3 regions of the Nitratireductor sp. ATLC21 genome follow, and region 2 is predicted to be linked to each of the others. Evidence: riboswitches for the same ligand, from Rfam matches in the RefSeq annotation. Region 2 holds a riboswitch; each other region holds the start of a gene.
What was found. Region 2 has a riboswitch for cobalamin ahead of AC2CHD_RS04910 (TonB-dependent receptor plug domain-containing protein). Riboswitches for the same ligand answer to the same signal wherever they lie in the genome.
Positions count from the first base shown of each region.

Region 1: another riboswitch for cobalamin. It lies ahead of cobW (cobalamin biosynthesis protein CobW); the one in region 2 lies ahead of AC2CHD_RS04910 (TonB-dependent receptor plug domain-containing protein).
Region 3: another riboswitch for cobalamin. It lies ahead of AC2CHD_RS08035 (LLM class flavin-dependent oxidoreductase); the one in region 2 lies ahead of AC2CHD_RS04910 (TonB-dependent receptor plug domain-containing protein).

Region 1 is NZ_JBXUOU010000004.1:192,620-200,442, forward strand. Features, by position in the region: gene cobN (cobaltochelatase subunit CobN) at 1-2,794, opposite strand, end outside; gene cobW (cobalamin biosynthesis protein CobW) at 2,799-3,836, opposite strand; cobalamin riboswitch at 4,010-4,211, opposite strand; cobalamin riboswitch at 4,272-4,470, shown strand; gene AC2CHD_RS18890 (HupE/UreJ family protein) at 4,506-5,126, shown strand; gene cobU (bifunctional adenosylcobinamide kinase/adenosylcobinamide-phosphate guanylyltransferase) at 5,142-5,648, shown strand; gene cobO (cob(I)yrinic acid a,c-diamide adenosyltransferase) at 5,650-6,264, shown strand; gene cbiB (adenosylcobinamide-phosphate synthase CbiB) at 6,422-7,387, opposite strand; gene cobD (threonine-phosphate decarboxylase CobD) at 7,380-7,823, shown strand, end outside.
Region 2 is NZ_JBXUOU010000001.1:1,005,906-1,013,728, forward strand. Features, by position in the region: gene AC2CHD_RS04905 (ABC transporter substrate-binding protein) at 1-1,432, opposite strand, end outside; cobalamin riboswitch at 1,709-1,915, shown strand; gene AC2CHD_RS04910 (TonB-dependent receptor plug domain-containing protein) at 2,042-3,895, shown strand; gene AC2CHD_RS04915 (ABC transporter substrate-binding protein) at 3,895-4,764, shown strand; gene AC2CHD_RS04920 (FecCD family ABC transporter permease) at 4,740-5,741, shown strand; gene AC2CHD_RS04925 (ABC transporter ATP-binding protein) at 5,741-6,526, shown strand; gene AC2CHD_RS04930 (S8 family serine peptidase) at 6,523-7,823, opposite strand, start outside.
Region 3 is NZ_JBXUOU010000002.1:64,423-72,245, forward strand. Features, by position in the region: gene dctP (TRAP transporter substrate-binding protein DctP) at 1-789, shown strand, start outside; gene AC2CHD_RS08020 (TRAP transporter small permease) at 956-1,429, shown strand; gene AC2CHD_RS08025 (TRAP transporter large permease) at 1,426-2,700, shown strand; gene AC2CHD_RS08030 (ornithine cyclodeaminase family protein) at 2,709-3,644, shown strand; cobalamin riboswitch at 3,755-3,951, shown strand; gene AC2CHD_RS08035 (LLM class flavin-dependent oxidoreductase) at 4,110-5,168, shown strand; gene AC2CHD_RS08040 (ABC transporter substrate-binding protein) at 5,165-6,154, shown strand; gene AC2CHD_RS08045 (FecCD family ABC transporter permease) at 6,176-7,345, shown strand; gene AC2CHD_RS08050 (ABC transporter ATP-binding protein) at 7,342-7,823, shown strand, end outside.

The sequences.
Region 1 (7,823 bases), on a different contig from region 2:
ACGCGCCGTCTTCCAGCCGGCCTTCGCCCTCCGCACCGCCGAAGGCATAGGCCCCGGCGGCGAGATAGGCTTCGCCCAGCTCGGTGCGTTCCTGCCAGTCGCCGCGCGCGAGCTTTTCTTCCGGCCCCGCGCCATAAGTGCAGGGAGCCGAGCCGAAAATGCGCGCCGGCGCTTTGCCGGCTTTTCGGGCGGCGGCGGCTAACGGGTTTTCGCTGTCGTCCTCGTCGCGCGCGGCCACGGCGGCAACCGCCGTATCGAGAAGCGCGATCTGGGTGGGGAACATGTCGCGGAACAGGCCGGAAATGCGCCACGTCACGTCGATGCGCGGGCGGCCAAGGCTGGCCGGCGGCAAAACTTCGATGCCCGTCACACGGCCGGTCGCCTGATCCCATTGCGGGCGGCAGCCCATCAGCGCCAGCCCCTGTGCGATCTCCTCGCCACCAGTGCGCAGGCTGGCGCTGCCCCACAGGTCGATCACCAGCGAGCGCGGCCAGTCGCCATGCTCCTGCAGATAGCCGCGCACGGCCTCATCCGCCGCGTTTCTGCCAAGTGCGGTTGCGGTTGGCGTCGGCAGGGTGCGCGGATCGGCGGTGAAGATGTTGCGGCCGGTCGGCAGAACATCGGTGCGCCCCCGCGCCGGTGCGCCGGAGGGGCCGGGCGCGATGTGCCGGCCATCGAGTGCGGCCAGAAGCGCACGCTTCTCGCTCTCCGCGCAGGCGCGTCGTTCGGGCGCTTCATCCATGCCGCTGCCCCGGCCATAAATGTGCAGCCCGTCCTTGATGGCGAAATCTTTCAGATCGCAAAGCCAGGCATCGATCTGCATCAGCGCTGCATCCGTGTCGCCCGTGTCCTCAACGCCGGCATCGCGGGTGAGGCCCGTCCGCTCGGCGGTTTCCACGATCAGCTGCGCCAGCCGGTCGCGGCGGCGGCGGTCCAGCCCGTCGGCCTGCGCATATTCATCCACCAGCCGTTCCAGTTCCTGCTGATCCTGCGAGAACCCTGCGCCCGCCAGTGGCGGCGTCAGATGCCCAAGCGTCACCGCGCCAATGCGGCGCTTGGCCTGCGCGGCTTCGCCCGGATTGCTGACGATGAAGGGATAGACCACCGGCAGCGCACCAGCCACGATCTCCGGAAAACAGGTTTCCGTCAGCGCCACGGTCTTGCCCGGCAGCCATTCCAGCGTGCCATGCGCACCCACATGGATCAGCGCATGCGCATCAAGCGCCTCCCGCATCCAGTGACCGAAGGCGACAAGCGCATGGCGCGGCGCAAGCGTCGGGTCGTGATAATCCACGCGCCGGTCCGCCGAGCGCCCCCGGTCGGGCGCAAGCGCCACGGTGACATTTCCAAATCGCGCCGCGCGGAACGGAAAGAAGTCATCTTCCGCATCGTCTTCCGCCGGTCCCCATGTGGCGAGCAGTGTTTCGCGCGCCTCTTCGGGCAGCGCATCGAAGGCCTGCCGGTATTCATCCAGCGAAAGCGCTTCCGATGGCTGTTCAAGCCGCTGCATCAGCGCCCTTGGAGTCTCCGGAACATCAGAAACCGCATAACCCGCTTCACCGAGGTCATGCAGCATGGCAAGCACGCTCGATGGCACGTCGAGCCCCACCGCATAGCCGGTGCGCCCGGGCGCACTCGGATAATCCGGGATGAGAACGACAATGCGGCGCTCCGCCGCCGGTGTGCGGCCGAGTTTCAGAAACGCGGCGATCCTTGCCGCGACCTGCCTTATGCGCTCCGGTTCGGGCCGGTTGCGCTGAACGCCGAAGGAAAGCCCTTCGTCCAGCGCTGCCTCGTCCTTGAAGGAAATCGCACCGGCCATCAGCCGGCCATCGAGTTCCGGCAGCACCACATGCATGGCGAGGTCCGCAGGCGCGAGACCGCGCTGGCCTTCCTGCCACGCTTCGCGCCGCGTGGTGGCGGTGACCACCTGAAAAACCGGCACACCAAAGCGGTCGAACAGTGTTTTTTCGCCGGGCTCCGCGCCGCTGGAAAACGCCGTCGCGGTGATGAGCGCCTCAGGCTTCAACGTCTCTACGGCATCCCGCACGAAACCGGGGGCAACCGGGTCACGCAGGCTGGAAACGAACACCGGCGCGGCGCACACGCCCTGTTCCTCAAGCGCCTCCACCAGCGCGTCGATGGGCGCGACATCGCTGGCAAGCAGCATGGAGCGGTAGAAGAGAATGGGAACGATTGCCCTGCCGGGCTGCGCGGCAAAGAAGCCCGCCTCCACGATGCCATGGCCCGGCGCATAGAAGCCTGCCTTGGCGACCGGTTTGGCTTCCGGCGCTTCGAGCTCCCGCCCCGCAAGGCGCGCCATCTGCATGGTCAGCGCGCGCATATTGTCCGGCCCGCCCTCGCGGAAGCACGCAAGCAGCGCCGCGCGCGCTTCAGCCGAAACGGTGGAGCGCTCGGCAAGGCGCGGGTCGTCCTGATGGCATTCGCCCGGCAGCAGCGCCAGCGCGATGTCCTTGTCTCGCGCAAGTTCCGCCAGCCGGTCGCAGCCATAGCGCCACCACTCATAGCCCCCAAGCACCCGCACCAGAATGGTGCGGGCGTGCGCTGCCGTGTTGTCGATCCACAGATCGACCGACATGGGGTGTCTGAGGTCACGCAAGGCGGCAAGGCGCAGCGAGGGCAGGGCCTCGCGGTTCGCCTGCCACGCAGAGGCGATCCCCGCCAGATCGCTGTCGGTAAACGACAACGCCACCATATCCGCCGGCGACTGTTGCAGATCGACAGGCTCGATCAGGTCGTCCAGAGAGGCGGTGGTGGTGGCAAGGATGTGCATCGGATCAGGCCGAGAGCAGGCTTTCGATGCGCGCGCGGTCGATGCCCTTGAGGCCGATCACGACGAGCCGCGTTTCGGGAGCTTCACCGGCCTTCCACGGGCGGTCGTAATGATGCGAAACGCGCGGGCCCACGGCCTGCACCTGAAGACGCATGGGCTTGCCCTTCACATGCGCAAAACCCTTGAGGCGCAGCACCTCGCCGGTGCCTACCGCCGCATTGACGCGCGCTTCCAGATCTTCGGGGCGCAGCACCGGCGGCAGATCGACAATGAATGTGTCGAAATCGTCATGCTCATGGTCATGTGGGTCGTCGTGATGCGTTTTGCGGTTCTCGATATCGTCTTCCACCGCGAGACCGAGACCGAGCAGCAGCGCCGGGTCCACCTTGCCATGGGCGCTCGGCACGATCTGCACATTGCGCGACAGATGATCTTCGATGCGGGCGCGGGCGCGCTCATTGCCTTCCGCGTCCAGAAGGTCGCTCTTGGACAAGACGATGAGATCGGCGCAGGCCACCTGATCGTCGAACACTTCTTCCACCGGATCGTCATGGTCGAGCGAATCATCGGCGGCGCGCTGCGCGGCGAGCGCATCCATGTCGGAGGCGACCTGGCCGTCCGCCAGCGCCGGCCCGTCCACCACGGCAATAACGCCATCGACGGTGACGCGATTCTTGATCGCCGGCCACTGGAAGGCCTGCACAAGTGGCTTGGGCAATGCCAGGCCCGAGGTCTCGATCAGGATGTGATCCACCTTCGGCTCGCGGGCGAGGATCTGGTCAAGTGCCGGCACGAAATCGTCGGCCACGGTGCAGCAGATGCAGCCATTGGCCAGTTCCAGCACGTTTTCCTCCGGGCAATTGTCGAGCCCGCAGTTTTTCAGCACCTCGCCATCGACGCCCGCATCGCCGAATTCGTTGACGATGATGGCAAGCCGCTTGCCCTTGGTGTTTTCCAGCACATTGCGGATGAGCGTTGTCTTGCCGGCACCGAGAAAGCCGGTCACGACGGTGCAGGGCACACGATTGAAGCTCGTGGTCATGGGATATCCTTCAGACGGAGTGTGGTGAATGCGGGGATGCGGGCGAGGGGCGCACGGGCCTTTCGCGGCCGCGTACTGGCGGAGACACCATGAATGGTCGGGAGATCGCGCGCGGTGGCGCTGTCTGCAGTCACAATGCACACTCCTTGCCCGGGACACCCGCCAGGCGGTCAGGATTTCATTTTCAGACGGCAGGTTTCCTGGCTCACGGGTCGCTGCGCTCTCCAGCCTTCCCAGGGCGTTGCCCCAGTGGCGTGTCAGGTGCGCTCTCCGCTTACAGTTGCGGGGACAGCTGCGGCATTGGGCAAGGCCCGCACCGCATTCCCTCTTAGCCTCCTCCCTTGAGGGAAGAGGACCGTCTGCCTCGCATTTATGGCTCGCCTGGCATGTCTGTCAATGCGTGAAGAAAGCGTTTGCCGGGAGAGACGACTCCTGTATGGTCGGGCCGCTGTCGGTTCCGCGCAAGCGGACCAGAGGGAACATGGTGCGGCGCTCAAGCGCCAAGGCCATGGCTGCCCCCGCAACTGTAAGCGGTGAGCATTTTCCTGATCGCCACTGAGGCTTTTTGCCTTGGGAAGGCTGGAAAACGCTGCGACCCGTGAGCCAGGAAACCTGCCGACAGCATGAAAGAAACACCGTATCCCTCGGGTGGAGGGGAAAGGACCGGACATGACCGCGCGTATCGCACGCATTTTTTCCGCATTCGTTTTTTCATCGCTCTTCGCAACCAGCGCCAGGGCCCATCACGCCATGGACGGGCAGACGCCCACCACCCTTTACGAAGGGCTGGTATCAGGGCTCGCCCATCCCGTGATCGGGCTTGACCATCTGGCCTTCATCGTCGCTGCCGGCCTCATTGCCGCTGTCGCCGGCATGAGCCTTTTCGCGCCGCTTCTGTTCGTCGCCGGCTCGCTGATCGGCGTCGGTCTTCACCTGATGCTGCTCGATCTGCCGGCGGCTGAAATCATCATTGCGGCAAGCGTTCTTGCCGGCGGCTGGCTTCTGGCGCGCGGCCGGGCGGTGGAGAATCACATCCTCGTCTTCGCGCTGTTTCTGGTGGTCGGCGTGTTCCATGGCTATGCCTTCGGCGAGGCCATTGTCGGTAGCGAAGAGACGCCGCTCATCGCCTATCTCGCCGGCCTCGCCGCAATCCAGAGCGCCATCGCGCTCGGCGCATATTTTCTGGTCCAGTCGCGCGGCTGGGCCATCGAGGCCATGCAGCCCCGGCTTGCCGGTGCCGCCATCCTTGGCGTTGGCGTGACCTTCCTTGCCGGGCATCTCGTCGGCTGAGCCGGCAAAATAGCGATGCGATCGCTTCATTTCGTTCTCGGCGGCGCGCGCTCCGGCAAGAGCCGCCATGCCGAGAGGCTGATCGAGGCCGCACCCGCGCCCTGGCACTACATCGCCACGGCGCAGGCCTTCGATGACGAGATGCGCGAGCGCATCGCCATGCACCGCGCCCGGCGCGAGGGGGCGTGGCAGACACACGACGCCCCGCTCGTCCTGCCGGGCGTGCTTGAAAAATTGCCGGCCCGCGAAACGGTTCTGGTCGATTGCCTGACCCTGTGGCTGAGCAATCTCATGCTGAACGACCATGATCCAAAGCCTGCCACCGAGAGACTGGTTGCAGCCCTTGCCGCGAGAGAAGGAACCACGGTTCTCGTTTCCAATGAGGTCGGTTACGGCATCGTGCCCGAGAACGCGCTGGCACGCCGCTTCCGCGACGAGGCGGGGTTCCTGAACCAGAGGATCGCCGCCGTTGCCGACAGCGTCACGCTGGTGGTTGCCGGCCTGCCCATGAAAGTGAAGTAACATGCGAGAGATCGACGCAAACGAAGCCGAGCGCCACAAGGCAAAAATGGCCAAACGCAAGGCGGTTCAGGATGCCGAGGTGCGCGACAAGACGGTCGAGAAGGGGCTTCTGATCGTCAATACGGGGCCGGGCAAGGGCAAATCCACCGCGGCCTTCGGGCTTGCCCTGCGCATGCTTGGCCATGGCCGCCGGGTGGGTGTCGTGCAGTTCATCAAGGGCGCCTGGCACTGCGGCGAGAAGGATGCCTTTGCCGCCTTCGGCGATCAGGTTTCCTGGCACACGATGGGCGAGGGCTTCACCTGGGAAACGCAGGATCTGGCGCGTGACATCGCCGCCGCCGAGCGCGCGTGGGGAAAGGCCGAGGAACTGATGGCCGACCCGAGCATCGGTCTTGTGGTTCTCGACGAGCTGAACATCGCGCTGCGCTACGATTATCTCGATCTTGAACGCGTGGTGGCCGCACTCACCGGGCGGCGCGAGGATCTGCATGTGGTGGTGACCGGGCGCAACGCCAAACCGCACTTGACCGAGGCCGCCGATCTCGTCACGGAGATGGGGCAGGTGAAGCATCATTTCGCCGCTGGCGTGAAGGCGCAGAAGGGGATCGAGTTTTAGATCGCCTGCTTTGAGGTGGTGCGTGGTTCGACAAGCTCACCATGAGGGAGGTGGATGCGCTGCAACTCTGTTCTCCATGTTGATGTACAGGATTGCAGGTCTCCACCCATCCTCATGGTGAGCTTGTCGAACCACGCACAACGCCATTGCCACGAGATCAAAACAGTTGCCAAAGCCCAGCCGCCACCGCCACAAGCCCGATCAAGAGCCCGTCTGCAATCCGGTAGAGCGTGAGCGCGCGGCGGATGTCGCCGGCATTGGCCGCGCGGCGGCCGCCATCCCCCATCACGGCATCCTCCACCACCTCGCCGCCATAGCGGCGCGGGCCGGCAAGGGCGAGGCCGAGCGCGCCGGCCATGGCCGCTTCCGGCCAGCCCGCATTGGGCGAGCGATGATGGCGCGCATCGCGGCGCACCGCCTTCCATGCCGCGCCTGCCGAGGCATCGCGCATGAAGACGGCGGCGGCGATGAAGAGAAGCGCCGTCAGGCGCGAAGCGGGCAGGTTGATCAGATCGTCGAACCGCGCCGCCGCCCAACCGAAATGAAGGTGCCGCGCGGTCTTGTGGCCGATCATGGAATCGGCCGTGTTCGCAGCCTTGTAGAACGCACCGCCCGCCAGCCCGCCGACCGCCAGCCAGAACACCGGCGCGACCACGCCGTCGGAGCAGTTTTCGGCAAGGCTCTCGATGGCCGCGCGCGAAACGTCGGCCTCATCGAGGCTTTCGGGATCGCGGCCGACGATCTGCGAAACCGCTCTTCGGCCCTCTGCGAGCCCGCCGGCGTCCAGCCCGTCCGCCACCGCTTTCACATGGGTGGCGAGGCTCCGCTGGGCGACGAGCGAACTGCCTACAAGCGCAGCGATCACCAGCCCGGCCCAGCCGGAAAGAGCCGTCTGGATCAACCAGCCCGCCAGACCTGCGAGCATCAGAATGACGGCCAGCGAGAGCGCGCCATTCAGGCGGCGCGCACCGGGCGAAAGGGTTTCGACATTGCATCGCGCGTCCGCCAGCGCGATAAGACGGCCGATCCAGGTGACGGGATGGCCGATCAGGCGAAAGAGCCGCTGCGGATAACCGATGGCGAGCTCGATCAGCATGGATGAAAGGGCGATCAGAATGGACATCAGGCCTCGACTGGCTGACCGGGCGGTGGATAGGGTGACCGATCACGGCGGCAGTCTCGTACAGGCTTCGGCGCTCTTTCCAGACGCGCCGACGCCCTTTCTCGACCTGTCCACCGGCATCAACCCGAACCCCTATCCTTTTTCGCCCCTGCCTGCCAGCGCCGTCGAGCGCCTGCCCGAAGAGGCTGACATCGCCGCCCTGACGGAGCAAGCCGCCGCATATTATGGCGCACCGTCTGCCGCCCATGTCATCGCTGCGCCGGGAACGCAGCTTCTTCTGCCGCTGGTCGCCTCGCTTCTTGCGCCCGGCCCCGCCCGCATTCTCGGCCCCACCTATGCCGAACACGCGCGCGCTGCCGCACTCGCCGGGCATACGGTCGAAGAGGTAGAGCGTTTCGATGCTCTTTATGGCGCGCGGCTTGCCGTCGTGGTCAAT
Region 2 (7,823 bases):
GGTTGGAATAGGCGGATTCGTTCCACGCCTCGCCGGTGCGATAGGCGAGTGCCACCACCTGAATGCCCAGCGGGCGCATGTTCCAGTTGGTCATGGAGAAGGGATACTTCGTCCAGTCGTTCCAGAAGGTGGAGCCGGGCAGGACCGTGCGCTTCACCTTGAAGCCGGCCTCGCGCAACTGGGCGGCGATGGCGTCGCCCGTGTTCTTGTGCCAGTCCTCGTCCACGGTAATGAGCTCGTGCTCATAGTCCATTTGGCCGGCTTCCTCCATCAGGGCCTTGGCTTCGTCCAGATTGCGCTTGAGCTTCGGCAGCTCTGCATATTCGGGATGGATCGGGCAAACATGGTGGTTCTCGGCCACCTCGCCGGCATTGTTGTAACCAAGCGCCAGCACGGTCGTGTTGTCGACGGCGCGCTGCAGCGCCCGGCGCACCTTCTCGTCGTCATAGGGCGCGTTGTCGACATTGGTGCGCGCCACGATGGTTGTCGCCGTAGTGACCTCGGATTTCACCAGTCCGAGTGAATCCAGAATGTCGACGAAATCGGCGGTGGTCTCGTAGTTCGTGTGGATTTCTCCGGATTCAAAGGCGCTGACGGTCGCGGACGGATCCGTGCCGTAGTCGATGAACTCGATACCATCGAGATAGGCCTCGCCGCCCCACCATTTGCCGTCGGCCCGCTTCTTCAGCTCCACCCGGTTGCCGACCTCATAGGACACGAGTTCAAACGGACCGGTCCCGATGGGATTTGCAACGAAATCGCGACCCGTTTCATCAAAACTTGGGTGAACAATAAGGGCCGGATAGTCCGACATGCCCGGAATGATCGAAATATCCGGTGCCGACAGGTTGAGCTTCACCGTCATGTCGTCGACCTTTTCGATCGCGCCCTCGCGCGCCTTCTTGGTCTCCGGATCGACGAGCGAAGCCATGCGGGCCGGCATGGAATTGCCTTCCACGGTCTGATCGCACCAGCGGTTGAAGTTGTAGATCACGTCATCCGCGGTGAAGGCGTCGCCATTGTTCCAGGTCACGCCCGGCCGCACGTGAAGAATGTACTCAGTCGCGTCCTCGTTGACTTCCCAGCTTTCGAGGAGCTTGCCCTCAAAGGTGAAATCGCGCGTGTACTTTACCAGCGGCTCAAGCGTCTGGCGCATGGCGTTGGCGATCTCCGACCAGTCGGCCGTGCGTGGATCTTTCGGATCCTTGATGAACATCGCCACACGCAGCGTACCGCCTTTTTTCGGCTCCTGCGCCATTGCGTGTGTGGGGGCTGCGAGCCCCAGCATGCCGTAGGCGGTTGCTGTCGATGCGCCGAGCGCACTTGCGAGCGCAAGAAACTCTCGCCGGTCCATTCTGCCGGCACGTGCCTCATTCGCCATGTCGGCGACGTGTGCCGGCACATTCTCGCCATTGCTCTTGAAAAACGTCATCGACGCACTCCCATTATTTACCGTTTTCGGTTCGCCGTTAGCATTTCCCATCCCGACCCCGATGTCAAAATTGCCTCGAGGTTGGAGGAGGGAATTCTGCAACTTTTTCGACAAACCCAATGACGGATTTGCGACAGCATTGCCGCAAAAATTACATGAAGAGCCGATTTCGCAACAAGAGATGCGTTTCGTTGCTGCCAAACCCTGACGTCAGGAGTCACGTTCCAGGGATCTGCGCCAACCTTGCGATTGACGCTGTCACGGCCAGTTGCTAAGCGATTTCGGTTCGCTTGAGGTGCTCTGGCAGGGTGTTCATCCGCCAGAGAAAAGGGAACACGGAACGGTCGTTTCGAACCGAAGCCGTGGCTGCTCCCGCAACTGTGAGCGCAGAGGCTCCTCGAATGCCACTGGGTGCAAGGCCCGGGAAGGCGAGGAAGCCAGTGAAGCGCGAGCCAGGAAACCTGCCTCAGGCCGTCACCGACCGGATGCGGGACGCTTCCGGGGCTGTGTTTCTCGCAGTGGTGGCGATTGTCATCGCTGGCGGGGAGACCGAACTCAGGCGTCTGTCGCTCTCCAGCACACCTAAGAACCTGGTCCTGGAGCACACGCATGCATTCACGCCGACACCGAAATTCTATCCTGTCCAGCACGACCGCACTGATACTTGGCTTCTCCGCGCTCACCACGCAGGCCGAGGACTTTGAGCTCGACACCCTGGTCATCACCCCCAGCCGCACGCCCACAGAGGCGTCCAAAGTGGGCTCGACCGTGGAAATCATCGAGCGCGATGAGATCGAGGAACAGTCTTTGCCACTGGTACAGGATTATCTCAATCAACTGCCTGGTCTCAATCTCTCCCCGAATGGCGGTCCGGGCAACACCACCACGCTGATCATGCGCGGCCTTCGCGGGCAGTATGTAAAGACGCTCTTCGAGGGCATCGATATTTCGGAGGTTTCGGGCCCCACCGTGCAGTCCGCCTATGGTCATCTTCTCTCCGGCGGCATTGGGCGGATCGAAGTTCTGAAAGGCTCGCAGAGCACGCTCTATGGCTCCGATGCAATTGCCGGCGTGGTCAATCTCTCGACGCTTGGCGGCATTCCGCAGGGCATCGAACACGGCATTCATGTCGAAGGCGGGTCGCGCAAAACCGGCTTTGGCAATTACACGCTGACGGGCGGTTTCGACCGCGGCGAGTTTGGCCTTTCTCTATCTGGCTTCACCACCGATGGCTTTTCAATGGCGTCATCCGGTGTTGAAGATGATGGGTACACCAATCTGACCGGGACATTCAGCGGCCGATACGAGATCAGCGACGATCTGGCCGTCTTCGCCAGCGGGCTTTTGTTGAATGGTTCAACGGAGACGGATGATGGGTATCCCATCGCTGACAGCCCGGCGAATGGCACGTTTCGACAGGCAGCCGGGCGGGTTGGTGCCGAATTCTCTCTGTTTGACGGGCAATTGAACAACACGGTGTCCGCGCAGATATCCGATACTGCCCGCGAAAGCACCAGCGGCTTCGGTTCCACCTCAACCTTTGACGGATTGCGCTACAAGCTGGATTATCTCGGTTCTCTGGAAATCTCTCCCCAATTGACGCTCAATTTCGGCGCGGATTGGGAGCGTCAGACCGCCCTTACCGCAAGTGTCGATAAAAACGTTTCGATGGGCGGCGGCTGGATCGACGCGATCTACAGCCCGTTTGACGCGCTGACTTTGACAGCGGGCCTCCGCCACGACGAACACAGCACCTTCGGCGGTCACACATCCTGGCGTGCCACCGGCTCCTACGAATTTGCCAGCACCGGAACCCGTTTCCACTCCTCGGTCGGAACGGGTTATCGCGCGCCGAGCCTCTATGAGCTCTACGCACCATTCTATGGCAATATCAACCTGAAGCCAGAAACCAGCATCGGCTTTGATATTGGTGTCGAACAGCGTTTTCTGGATGACAGGCTCGTCACCGACCTCACCTTCTTCATGATCGATGTCGAGGACTATATCGGCTACCACCCGGTCACCTATCAGAACATCCAGACCGATGGCGTGGTGAAAACGCGCGGCGTGGAGGCGTCCTTTGCCTACGCGGCAACCGACTGGCTCGACCTGCGTGGCGCTTACACCTACACGAAAGCAACACAGACCGACGGACTGCGGGAAGTGCGCATCCCGAAGCACGACATCGCCCTCGGCGCCACCATCCGTCCAGCCGAACGCTGGGAGATCGGAGCAACGGCGAAAATCGCTCTCGATACGGTGGACGGTTATGTCGACGGCCCGCGCTCGGCGCTGGATGACTACGTTCTTCTCAACGCGAAAATCGCCTACAAGCCGAACGAAAACACGGAACTCTATCTGAGAGGCGAAAACCTGCTCGATCAGAAATATGAAGTCGTTCAGGGCTATGGCACACCCGGCTTCGGCGTGTTTGCCGGCTTCCGGGCAAAGTTCGCTCCCTGATGTTGAAGCGCCGGAAACGCCTCCCCTGCCTTTCCGGCCTTGTTCTTCTGGCCGGCGCGCTGCTTGTCGCGCCGGTCGAAGCCATGCCGAAACGGGTCATGTCGCTCAATCTGTGCACTGACCAGCTTGCCATGACATTGGCAGAACCTGGCCAGCTGGTGTCCGTCTCTTTTCTGGCGCGCGAACCGAGCCTCTCCATGCTGCATGAGAAAGCGCAGGGCTACCCGGTCAATCACGGGCTTGCAGAAGAAGTGTTTCTGGAAAATCCCGACCTGGTCGTCACCGGCACTTACTCATTGCACAACACCACCGCGCTGCTGAAACGTCTCGGCTTTCATGTCGAAGAGTTTTCCTTCGCGCAGACACTTGAAACCATTCCCGGTGAAATCCGGCGCATGGGTGCGCTCATCGGACAGGAGAAAAAAGCCGAAACCATAGCAAACGATTTCACCAGCGAACTCAAAGCGATTGCCGCCAGACATTGCGGCAAGCACCCGACGATGATCGCCTATGATCAGAATGGCATCGCCTCGGGGCGCGGCACGCTGGCCGATTCCGTGATGCGGGCTGCGGGCTTTGTCAATCTTGCCGCCGAAATGGGCATCGTTGGCGTAGCACCCTTTCCGCTTGAGCAGGTGATCGCCGCACAACCTGATGTCATCAACATGAGCACACCTCAGACGGCGCCAACGCTTGGAGAATACGTACCACGTCATCCCGCCATAGCCGCTCTTCCGCAGACGCGCGTCGGCGCATTCGTGCCTGAAGGCTCTCTGTCTTGCGGAACGCCCCTGGTGATCAAAGCCGTGCGGGCATTGGCAGCGCTCCGCTCCACGATGGCCCCCTGCCCCGAAAGCGCCGCGCCATGAGGCTTTCCATATCGCTTACACTCCTGGCTCTCGCGCTTTTCGTCGTGTCGCTATTGGTTGGCCCAGCTGAACTGTCCATAGGAGATAGCGTTGCCGGGCTTTTTGCTGGCGGAGGAGAGGCAGCGGCCATCATCATGCGCGAAATTCGCCTGCCGCGCGCCATTCTTGGTCTCGCCATCGGCATTTCACTCGGGCTTTCCGGCGCGGTGCTTCAGGGGTTTTTGCGCAATCCGCTGGCCGAACCCGGCGTGATCGGCGTGTCCTCCATGGCAGCGCTCGGAGCGGTGCTGGTCTTCTACTCGGGGCTTGCCGGAAGCTCGCTCTACGCCCTCCCCGCCGGTGCGCTGTTCGGCGCACTCCTCGCAGTTCTCATCTTGCTTGCGATCGCCGCCCGCCAGGGCTCAACGCTTACACTTATTCTGGCGGGCGTTGCGCTCTCCAGTCTCGCAGGAGCGCTTACCTCACTCGTTCTCAACCTGTCGCCCAACCCTTTTGCCTCCTACGAGATCATCTTCTGGCTGCTCGGGTCTCTCAAAGACCGGTCCATGGAATTTGTGGCGATCGCCTTGCCGCTGATGGCTGTGGGCTGGTTCCTGATTTCGCTCTCAGCCCGCGCGATAGACGCGCTTTCACTTGGGGAGGAAGCAGCCTCCAGTCTCGGGATTCATATGGGCCGCGCACGCTTCATGATTGTAGCCGGTGTCGCACTCTCCGTCGGTGCGGCCACTGCAGTGAGCGGCACGATCGGCTTCATCGGCCTGGTTGTGCCTCATCTTATCCGCCCGCTCACCAACAGGATGCCAAGCAGTCTCCTGTTACCGGCCGGCCTTGGCGGCGCAGCATTGCTCCTCGCGGCAGACATCGCCGCGCGGATCGTTCTGCCAGCCGGCGAGCTCAATGTCGGCGTTCTGACGGCGCTTATCGGCGCGCCGTTCTTCCTGTGGCTCGTTGTCCGCGCCCGCCGGGAGATGCTGTGATGAACCTCCAGGTCAAAAATCTGAGCGTAGTACTTGGAAAGAGGCAGGTCCTTGATGCCATCAGGTTCGATTTTGAACCTGGACAGGTGATCGGTCTACTGGGGCCGAATGGCGCCGGTAAATCCACGCTCATGCGCGCGCTCAACGGGCACATAGCCGCCGCGGGCGCCATGCAGCTCGGCGAACACGATCTCGCGGCGATCGGCCCAGCCCAACGCGCCCGCCTCATCGCCTATCTGCCGCAGCAGAGAACCATAGGCTGGCGTCTGTCCGTGCGCGATCTGGTGGCCCTTGGCCGCCTGCCATGGCGAGCCTTCGGTCAGCGTCCGAACGCCCGGGACGAATCCGCAATCGCCCGCGCCATGGCAATGGCAGACATTGCACCGCTTGCCGACCGGGTCGCAACGGAGCTGTCGGGCGGCGAGCAGGCTCGCGTACTGATGGCGCGTGCAATCGCGCAGGAAACACCGCTTCTCATGGCCGATGAACCAGCCTCGGGCCTGGATGCAGCGCACCAGATCATGCTGATGCAATCGCTGAAACGGCTGGCCGCCGAAGGAAGAACCGTTCTGGTTTCGCTCCACGATCTCACACTGGCCGCCCGATGGTGCGACCAGGTCATGCTTCTCAACGAAGGAAAGCTGGCTGCGCTTGGAACGCCGGAAACCGTGCTCTCGGATGAAAACCTTGCGATAATTTACGGCGTGACAGCCCATCGTGCCCAAGACGATCAGGGCCTGGTCATCGCGCCTGTAGGTCTCAAGAAGGCTTCCACAGGCGGCTAATTGGCAGTCCGTCCTTCCATTGCCGCCCGTGTGTTCACAAGTCCGTCGCCGAAATCATCATCCCGTCCAGGTCGGCCCAGATCCACCGCAGTCGTCCGCAACAGTTGCGAAAGCGTCTCTGGCTCGGCGTCCTCGCCGGCATGGATCAGATTGGCAATCGCGCCTGAGACGATTGCAGCGGCAAAAGATGTGCCGGTAACCACATCCATGCCGCCGGGAATTGGCGCCACCACGTTCACGCCCGGCGCTGAAAGATCGATATAACGGCCGCGATTGGCCTTTCCCATCACCCGGTCATGCACATCCGTTGCCGTCACGGCGATCACCCCATCATAGGCTGCAGGATAGCCGAAAGGCGCGCCGGGTCCATTGTTGCCGGCAGCGGCAACAAGCACCACATCCCGCGCCATCGCATTGCGGCAGGCGGACGAGAAAAGCGGGTTCTCCGGCCCGACAAAGCTCATATTCACGATTTGCGCCCCCTCTTCCACCGCCCAGTCGAGTGCGGCCAGAAGCACATTCGTGCTGGAGATACCGCCCTCGAAAGCCCGTGCATGGAGAAGCCGCACGCCGGGCGCCATGCCGCGAAACGGCCCATCGCCAGCAATCAGCCCAGAGATGGACGTGCCATGCTCCCGGTCTTTCACCGCCATGTCGGGGAGCGCGTCAAACACGCGTGCCACACGGTCGACAAGGGCCGGGTGCGCCTCATCCAGCGCCGTGTCGATCACGGCCACGCTCACATTCTCTCCGCTCACCGCACCGGCATCGAGCGCAATCCGCTCGAAGGCGTAATTGACAACGCCTGCCGCCTGTTGAAGCTGAAACACATGGTTCGGCACACGATCTGACAGCCGGCCGTCACCCTCGAGCTGTGCAAGCACAAAGGCCACCGGACGCACGTCGGGGATGCCGAACCGGGCAACGGTGCGCCCGAGCAAAGCCGATCCACGGGCCGAACGCAGCTCCAGGCCGAACTGTGCGGCCACGGCGGCGGCCACATCCGCATCGCCGTCAAGGGTGACAAGCACCTCATCCGGCACAAAAGCCCCGGAGATGGCGCGTTGCGGCGCGACAGGCCGGGCATTGGCGCCCGCTCCCGCCGTCGTGGGAGGAGGAACGGTCGGGCGAGCCCCGCCGCCTGAAGCATTGCCATCTGTTGAAGGCGCGTCACCGGATGCGGCGGGCTGCGCCGGTGCAGCCCCACCCGTCCCCGGACCAAAAAGCTCCGCCAGCATCTGCGGCAGATAAACCACGTGCCGTTCGCCGGAGGCTGCGCGAGCCTGCGTTTCACCGC
Region 3 (7,823 bases), on a different contig from region 2:
GGGCAGCTTGGCTCGACCAGTGATTCACTGGAGCAGGCAAGCCAGGGGCAACCCATAATCACCTTTACCTCGGCCTCCTTCATGGCCACTTTCGGCGTGCCGGAACTGTCCGTCGTTGAAGGCCCGTTCATCATTGACGACAGTGAACAGGGGGAGCGCCTCGCCAATTCGGACCTGATGCAGGGCTACTATGACCAGTTGGCTGAAAAGGCGGCAATCCGGGTTCTTGCGATCAACTGGTTTGATGGGCCCCGTCACATGATCGGTGATGCACCCTATGTGGAGCCGGCCGATTTGAAAGGTGTGCGGATGCGGGTGCCACCGGTGGAAACATGGCTGAAGACATTCGAACCCCTTGAGGTCATTGCGACGACGGTCGAGGCGGCGGAGGTCTACTCGGCTTTGTCGCAGGGCGTTGTGACAGCTGCCGAGGCGCCATTGACCGGCCTTCGTGCGAGCCGCTGGTATGAACCGGCAAAACACCTCACCTTGACCGGGCATTTCAACCTCTTCACCGGATGGGTGATGAGTGAGGCTGCCTATCAGTCCATCAGCGATGAGGACCGCGCGATTCTCGTGGAGGAGTTCCGTCAGGGCGGGCGCGAGTTGACAACTCTGTCGGAAGAGAAGGCCGCGGAGATCCGCAAGGAGTTTGAAGCCGCTGGCGTCACGTTCCACGATGCCGACATCGATGCCTACCGCAAAGCGACGGCTGGCTTCTACAATAGCTTTCCGCAATGGCCTGAAGGGCTCTACGACAAGGTCCGTGCCGCCGCTACCGAAAATTGACTTGAGGGTCGCTTGAGGGTCGGTGGTGTGTTGGGGCAATCCGTGATTGCCATCGACCCCAAGTGAACGGCGGCGGTGTTCTCAACAGCGGGACATCGTCGCCGATCACTTGACCTGACAACATAACAATGCGGGCGAGGGGATCCCGGGAGGAAAGGTGAGGGGAGTGCTGCACAGGTTCTTTTCCGTTGTTGGTTCGGTCATCCCGGCCATTCTGCTGGGCGTTGTTCTGCTGGTCGTAAGCGCCAATGTTCTCGCGCGCGGCTTGTTTGGCCTCACCTTTCACGCAGCGCATGATCTCGCGCTGGTGGCCTTTGCCGGTGTCGTGTGGTTCGGCGTCGTCGGGGCGGCCCTCAATGGCCAGCTCTTTGGGGTGAGCTTTTTCTCCAACCGCTTGCCACCCCGTTGGCGCCTTGCTGTGCAGTTGCTGGTCCACGTCATTGTCACCGTCATTGCACTCGCGGTGATCGATGCCGCACAGGCACAGATCGCCACGGCGCGCTTTACACGCTTTCTCGCTCTGGGTTGGCCAAAATGGATCGTCTCTGCAGGACTCCTGGCAGCCATGGCCGTGCTGATCCTCGTTCAGATCACACAGGCGTGGGAGCGTTTGAAGGCGGGTCCGGAGGATCGGCCTTGACCCTCATTGCGATTGTCTTCCTGCTGCTTCTTGTTCTCGGAACACCGATCGCCTTCGTTCTGCTGGGAACATCGGTCGCCTATTTCGCCGTGAACCCGATGATGGCAAGCATTGTGGCTCAACGCATGTCCTCGGCACTGGAATCCTTTCCGCTTCTGGCCGTCCCCTTCTTCGTGGTCGCAGGCGCAGCCATGGCCCGTGGCGGCATTGCCGAGCGCCTTTATGGTTTTGCCAATGCGCTGGTGGGGCATTGGTGGGGCGGTCTGGCGCAGGTGGCAGTGATGAACTCGCTGTTTCTGGGCGCAATGTCTGGATCGTCCAATGCCGACGCAGCCATCGATGCACGCACGATTGCTCCGATCATGCGCGACAAGGGGTATTCCAACGGTTTTGCCTCCGTCATCAGTGCGGCATCCGGTGCCATTGCGCCGATCATGCCGCCAAGCATTGGCCTCATCATCTACGGCTTGCTCACCAACACTTCGATCGGGCGGCTTTTCCTTGGTGGGGTCGTTCCGGCCTTCCTGATCACGGGCGCTTTGTTGCTGACGGTGCGACTGATTGCCAAGCGCCGCGGATACCGGCCGGAACGCGAGACGAGGGCACCCGCGACCGAAGTTTTCAGCCGTGGCCGTGCTGCCCTGTGGGCGCTCGCCATGCCTGTCATGCTCATCTTCGGTTTGCGAACTGGATGGTTCACACCCACGGAGCTGGGCGCGATCGCGGCCATCTATGCGTTCGCCGTCGGCCTCGTCATCTACCGGGGGATGGGCCTCGGAGATACTTATGCATTGCTTCGCGAATCCGCCCACACCACTGCCAGCGTTCTGTTCATCGTCGCCTCTGCAAGCGTGTTTTCGATGATCCTTGCCCTGGAGCAAATTCCCCAGCAGATCGTCGGTGCGCTATTGCTTGTCTCCGACAATCCGCATGTGGTCCTTCTGATCATCATGCTGGGGTTGCTTGCTCTTGGAACGGTTCTGGAAGGGTTGGCGCTGCTCGTCATTCTTGCGCCATTGCTTCTCGAGGTCACGCGCCTGCTCGGGATCGATCCCGTCCATTTCGGCGTGCTCCTCGTTTTGAACACAACCATCGGGTCGCTGACGCCGCCGGTTGGAACGGTTCTCTATACGGTTTGCGCCATCACCCGTTGTTCGGTGGAGGAATACACCCGCGAGGCCTTACCGTTCCTGGCGGCGCTTATCGCGGTTCTGCTTCTTCTGGCCTTCTTTCCGCCGCTGGTCACAGCCCTGCCCAACCTCCTGTTCTGAGACGTCTCATGCGATACATCGATGCTCAATCCGTGCACGAAACCCTCGACTACGCCTCCTTGATCGATGCGCTCGAACAGGCGCACCGCGGCGTCATGCCGGAGACGGCAAACCTGATTGCGGACGAGCCGAACGGCGGTGCGAACAAATTCGTGACCCTTGTCGGCTGGCAGCAGAAGGATGTCATCGCAGTCAAGATGGTCGGGGTATTCCCTCAGAATCTGTCCCTCACGCCGCCACAAGCCTCGGTGCAGGGCCTCGTATGCGTGTTTGATGCCCGCACCGGTACCCCCCTTCTGGCCGCCGATGGCGAGGCCATGACCTTTCGCAAGACAGCCGCCGATTCCGCCCTGGGCGCTCGGCTTTTGGCAAGGCAGGATGTAGAAACGTTGCTGGTCGTCGGGGCGGGCGGGCTTGCGCCACATATGATCGAGGCCCACTGCACTGCCCGGCCCGGCATAAAGCGTGTCCTGATTTGGAATCGCACGCATGAGCGGGCGAAAGCGCTTGCCTTGTCGATTGAGGGCCCGACAAGCGCCGAGGCTGTCGACGACCTCGACGAAGCCGTCCGCCTGGCCGACGTCATCTCCTGCGTCACCATGGCGGAGGAACCGCTGGTGAAGGGGCGCTTGCTGAAACCGGGTGCCCATCTTGACCTCGTGGGCGCTTACCTTCCGCACATGCGCGAAACGGATGATGATGCCATGAAACGCGGCACGATCTTTGTCGACACGAGGCAGGGCATGGAGGGGGCGGGCGATCTGGCGCGTCCGGTCCGCGCCGGCGTGATTGGCTGGGATGACGTGCAGGCCGATTTCTTTGATCTCTGCGCCGGCCGGAAAACCGGACGACAATCACAAGAAGAAATTACCGTGTGCAAGAATGTCGGCGGGGCTCATCTGGATCTGTTTACCGCCCGGCTTCTTGCAGACCGCGCCGGCTGATTGACGCATCGTTTCTCTTTCGCAGAACCTGCTTGTCCCTGCTGACAATCCATGGCGGGATAACCGCTTCCCGATGGTTGAGCGTGTTGCGCTGCGCACGCTTCGCCGGTAGGGTCACTGGTGCATGCGGTTCCGCATTCTGCGGATGAAAAGGGAACCCGGTGCGATCTCCCTTGGGGATCAAATCCGGGGCTGCCCTCGCAACTGTAAGCGGCAAGTTCTTTCCAATGCCACTGGCGCAAGCCGGGAAGGCGGAGGGAACGTCCGAGCCGCAAGCCAGGAGACCTGCCTCATGCATTGACCATGAACGCCGGACGAGGTGCGCCGGCAGGAGGACCAGCATGCATGCAGGCACGGCCTTGCCGGCGACGAAATGGTGTTTCACGTTCGATTTGACTCGATATGTTATACCATTTCGGATAAATGATCCCCGATCTTGTGATTTTCTCTCTGGGGGTGCCTTGAATGCGCGTTGATCTGGCTGGGTTCGCCCGCGAAGGGACGCTGGGCGATCATGCCGCCCTGATGCGCCTCGTAGAGCGCGCCGACGCGCTGGGCTTTGGCGGTATCTGGTTTAATGAATTCCATTTCTCCCGCGACACGCTGCCCTATCCCTCCACGCTGCTGCTGGGGGCAGACATTCTGGCGCGGACCGAGCGCCTGCGGTTCGGCACGTCGATCCTCGTCCTGCCGCTCTATCACCCGCTTCTTCTGGCAGAACAGATCGCGCAGCTCGACTTTCAGAGCGGCGGTCGGATCGATGTGGGCATTGGACGAGGCACGGAACCTTCAACATTCAGCGCGCTGGAGATTGAGCGGGACGAAGCGCATCCGCGCTTTTGCGAAGCACTGAGAATCATGATTGAGGCATGGACAAAGCCACATTGCTCCGCCGATAGCGGTCCATGGACATTCTCCAATGTCGCAGTGGGGCCGCCTCCGGTTCAGAAGCCGCATCCACCCATCTATGTTGCTGGCGTCTCGGAAGAAACCGTCGACATCGCCGCGCGGCACGGCTTTCCGCTGCTTCTCAGCCTGGAGCCCAATGAGGCGCGGCAATTGCCCGTGCTTCATGCTGCGCTTGACCGGCATGGCGGGTCCCGCGCGGCCCTCAAAGCCTCCTCGCTTTCGCGATACCTGGTGATCGCACCGACGCGTGCTGAGGCCAACGACCGGGTCGACACACTCCTGGAGGTGCTGAACAGGCGCCGCGCCGAACGGGCACTGTCGCGCGGGCTCAAGCCGCCAAAGCCACGCAGCCGCACTGAAATGCTGGCCGATTTCACCATCGCGGGAACACCTGAAGACTGCCATTCACAACTGCAGGCGCTTTCCGCACGCACGGGATCGCAAAGCATACGCTGCCTTTTTAGCGCCAACGGCCTGATCGCCAACGATGTGGCGCTCCAGGGGATGGAGCTCTTCGCCAGAGAGGTTCTCCCGCATCTGGAAGGGCAGTTGCCCTCTTCATCTACATCAGACAACGCCGCCTATGAGCCGGCTTTCCAAGGAGATTTTTCATGAACCGTATTGCGGGTTTCCGCGCGCTTGCTGCCGCAGGCCTCTTCATCATTTCGGCCCCTGCACTCGCAGGCGAACCCGGTTTTCCTTATACGGACGAGAATTGCGGGGTCACCACAGTCTATGAAGCACCCCCGACGCGGGCCGTGACGCTCAGCAACAATGCCACGGAGTTGATGCTTGCCCTTGGTCTTGAGGAGCGCATGGCGGGCACCTCCTACATGGCAAACCTGAAGATCAGCCCGCAATATGAGGAAGCCTATAACCAGGTTCCGGTGCTGTCGCCGCTCGTCGCCACCACGGAGCAACTCATCGAGGTGGAGGCCGACTTTGTTTATGCCGGCTATCCTGACGGGTTCAGCGAGAGCCGTCATACGCGCGACCAGTTGCACGATCTGGGCATGAAAACACGGCTCAACACCGAAGGGTGCAATCTTGGAAAATTCGGTTTCGATGAGCTCTATGAAGAGATCCGATCCGTGGCGGCCATATTCGGCGTTCGGGAGCGTGGCGAAGCGCTGATCACCGACATCGAGGAGCGGCTTTCCGCCGTGGAAGAGAAGCTTGCTGGCGTGAAGGCCTTGCCGGTGTTCATCTTCAATGGCGGCGAATCGGCGCCCCGTGCTGTTCTCGGAAACACCATGCTGTCGCACGTGGTGTCTAGGGCCGGTGGTGAAAACATCTTTGGCGACGTGGCAAATCGTTATGGGCAGGTCTCCTGGGAGCAGATTGCCGAGCGCGCGCCCGATTACATCGTGGTCTATTATTCCGGAACCGCTGGCGGGCAGGTGGTGGGAGATCCGGCCGGCGAACTGGGCAAGGGCCGGATCGAGACCCTGAAAGCCAACCCGACGGTGAAGGGTGTGCCGGGCATTGCCGGCGAGAGGTTCGTGACGATCGATTCCGTCTGGGGACAGCCGGGACCGAGCTCCATTGATGCGGTGGAGAAGCTGGCGCGTGCCTTCCACCCCGACCGCATGGGCGATTAACGGGCCGGGCGGAACCGAAACATGCACGCACCCGTCCCGAAGCAGAACGATCCGGACAGCCATGAAGCGCTGCTGGCAGTATTGCAGTCAGCGCCACCCACCCATGGGGTGAACATTCGGTCAATGAGCGTCGCACCCTCGGTGGTTGGCGGGGCTTCGAGCTACGCTCTGGTCATTCTCCTTATGGCGACGTTGCTTGCAAGTGTGGCCGTTGCCGGGTTGATGCTCGGTTCCGTGCCCATTCCCGGCGGGACGGCCGTTGCCATCCTTGCCAATCTCGCTCTCGGCGACACTCTGGTGGAGCCCTACTGGCGCGCCGTCCATGAGACAATCGTTGTCCAAACCCGCATGCCGCGCGTCGTGCTTGCGGCTCTGGTCGGCGCAAGCCTCGGTGTTACTGGAATGACCATCCAGTCAATCGTGCGCAATCCGCTGGCGGGCCCGAGCATTCTGGGTGTTTCGTCCGGTGCGGCAACGGGAGCGGTGGTGGTGATGCGTTGGGGGCTCTTGGGCTTCGGCGTGTTCACACTGCACATTTCGGCCTTTCTGGGCGGGCTTGTCACGCTCTTTGCTGTGTTCTGGGTGGCGCGAACGGGCGGACATATAACGCCGACCCGGCTTGTGCTGGCCGGTGTGGCGATGAGCGCGATCCTCAGTGCGCTTACAAGCCTGATCGTGCTTACATCACCCGATCCGCAGCTTGCCTCACGGGTGCTTTTCTGGACGCTGGGCGGGTTTGGCACGGCACAGTGGAAACTGATCCCCGTTCCACTTGCCGCACTGGCGATTGGGCTGGGCGTGATGCTGGTGCAGGCCCGACGGCTCAACCTCCTGATGGCGGGAGACGAGAGTGCGGTGGCGCTCGGCCTCAATGTCCAGCGCTTTCGCCAGACCATGTTCGTGCTCGCGGCAGCGCTTATCGGCATCACCGTCGCCGTGGCCGGGGTCATCGGTTTTGTCGGCCTCATCATGCCGCACATCGTGCGGTTTCTTGTCGGGGCGGATCATCGACGCGCATTGCCTGCGGTGGCACTGCTGGGCGCAAGCTTCACTATTGGTGCCGATCTCGTCGCCCGGACGGTGATCGCACCGCTGGAACTGCCTGTCGGGATCGTCACGGCGCTGGCGGGCGGTCCCTTCTTCATCTGGCTTCTGCGGCGCGATGCGCGTGGACTGGGCGGTTCACGATGAGTGTTCGGCCCGGCACACTCGATCTGCGGTCAGTCACCGTCAAAGCCGGCAGAAAAACTTTGGTGGACCGTGTCTCGATCCATGTTCGCGAAGGCGAGATGGTCGGCCTCATCGGACCGAATGGGGCGGGAAAATCGAGCCTGTTGCGGACCGCTTATCGCATCAACAAGCCCGCCTCAGGCACGGTCCATGTGAATGGGGAGGACGTCTGGCGCCAACCCACAGAATGGGTAGCGCGCAATGTGGGTGCCGTTCTTCAGGACATGCCGGCAGACTTTCCGTTAACGGTGCGCGATGTGGTGGCCATGGGGCGCTCGGCGCACAAGAAGCTCCTGGAGCCAGATACGGCCCATGACCACGCACTTCTTGCGGCGGCGATTGCGCTGATGGGGCTGGCTCCGTTTCAGGATCGCGCTTTCCGCACACTCTCCGGTGGCGAACGTCAGCGCGTTCTCGTTGCACGAGCCCTGGTGCAACA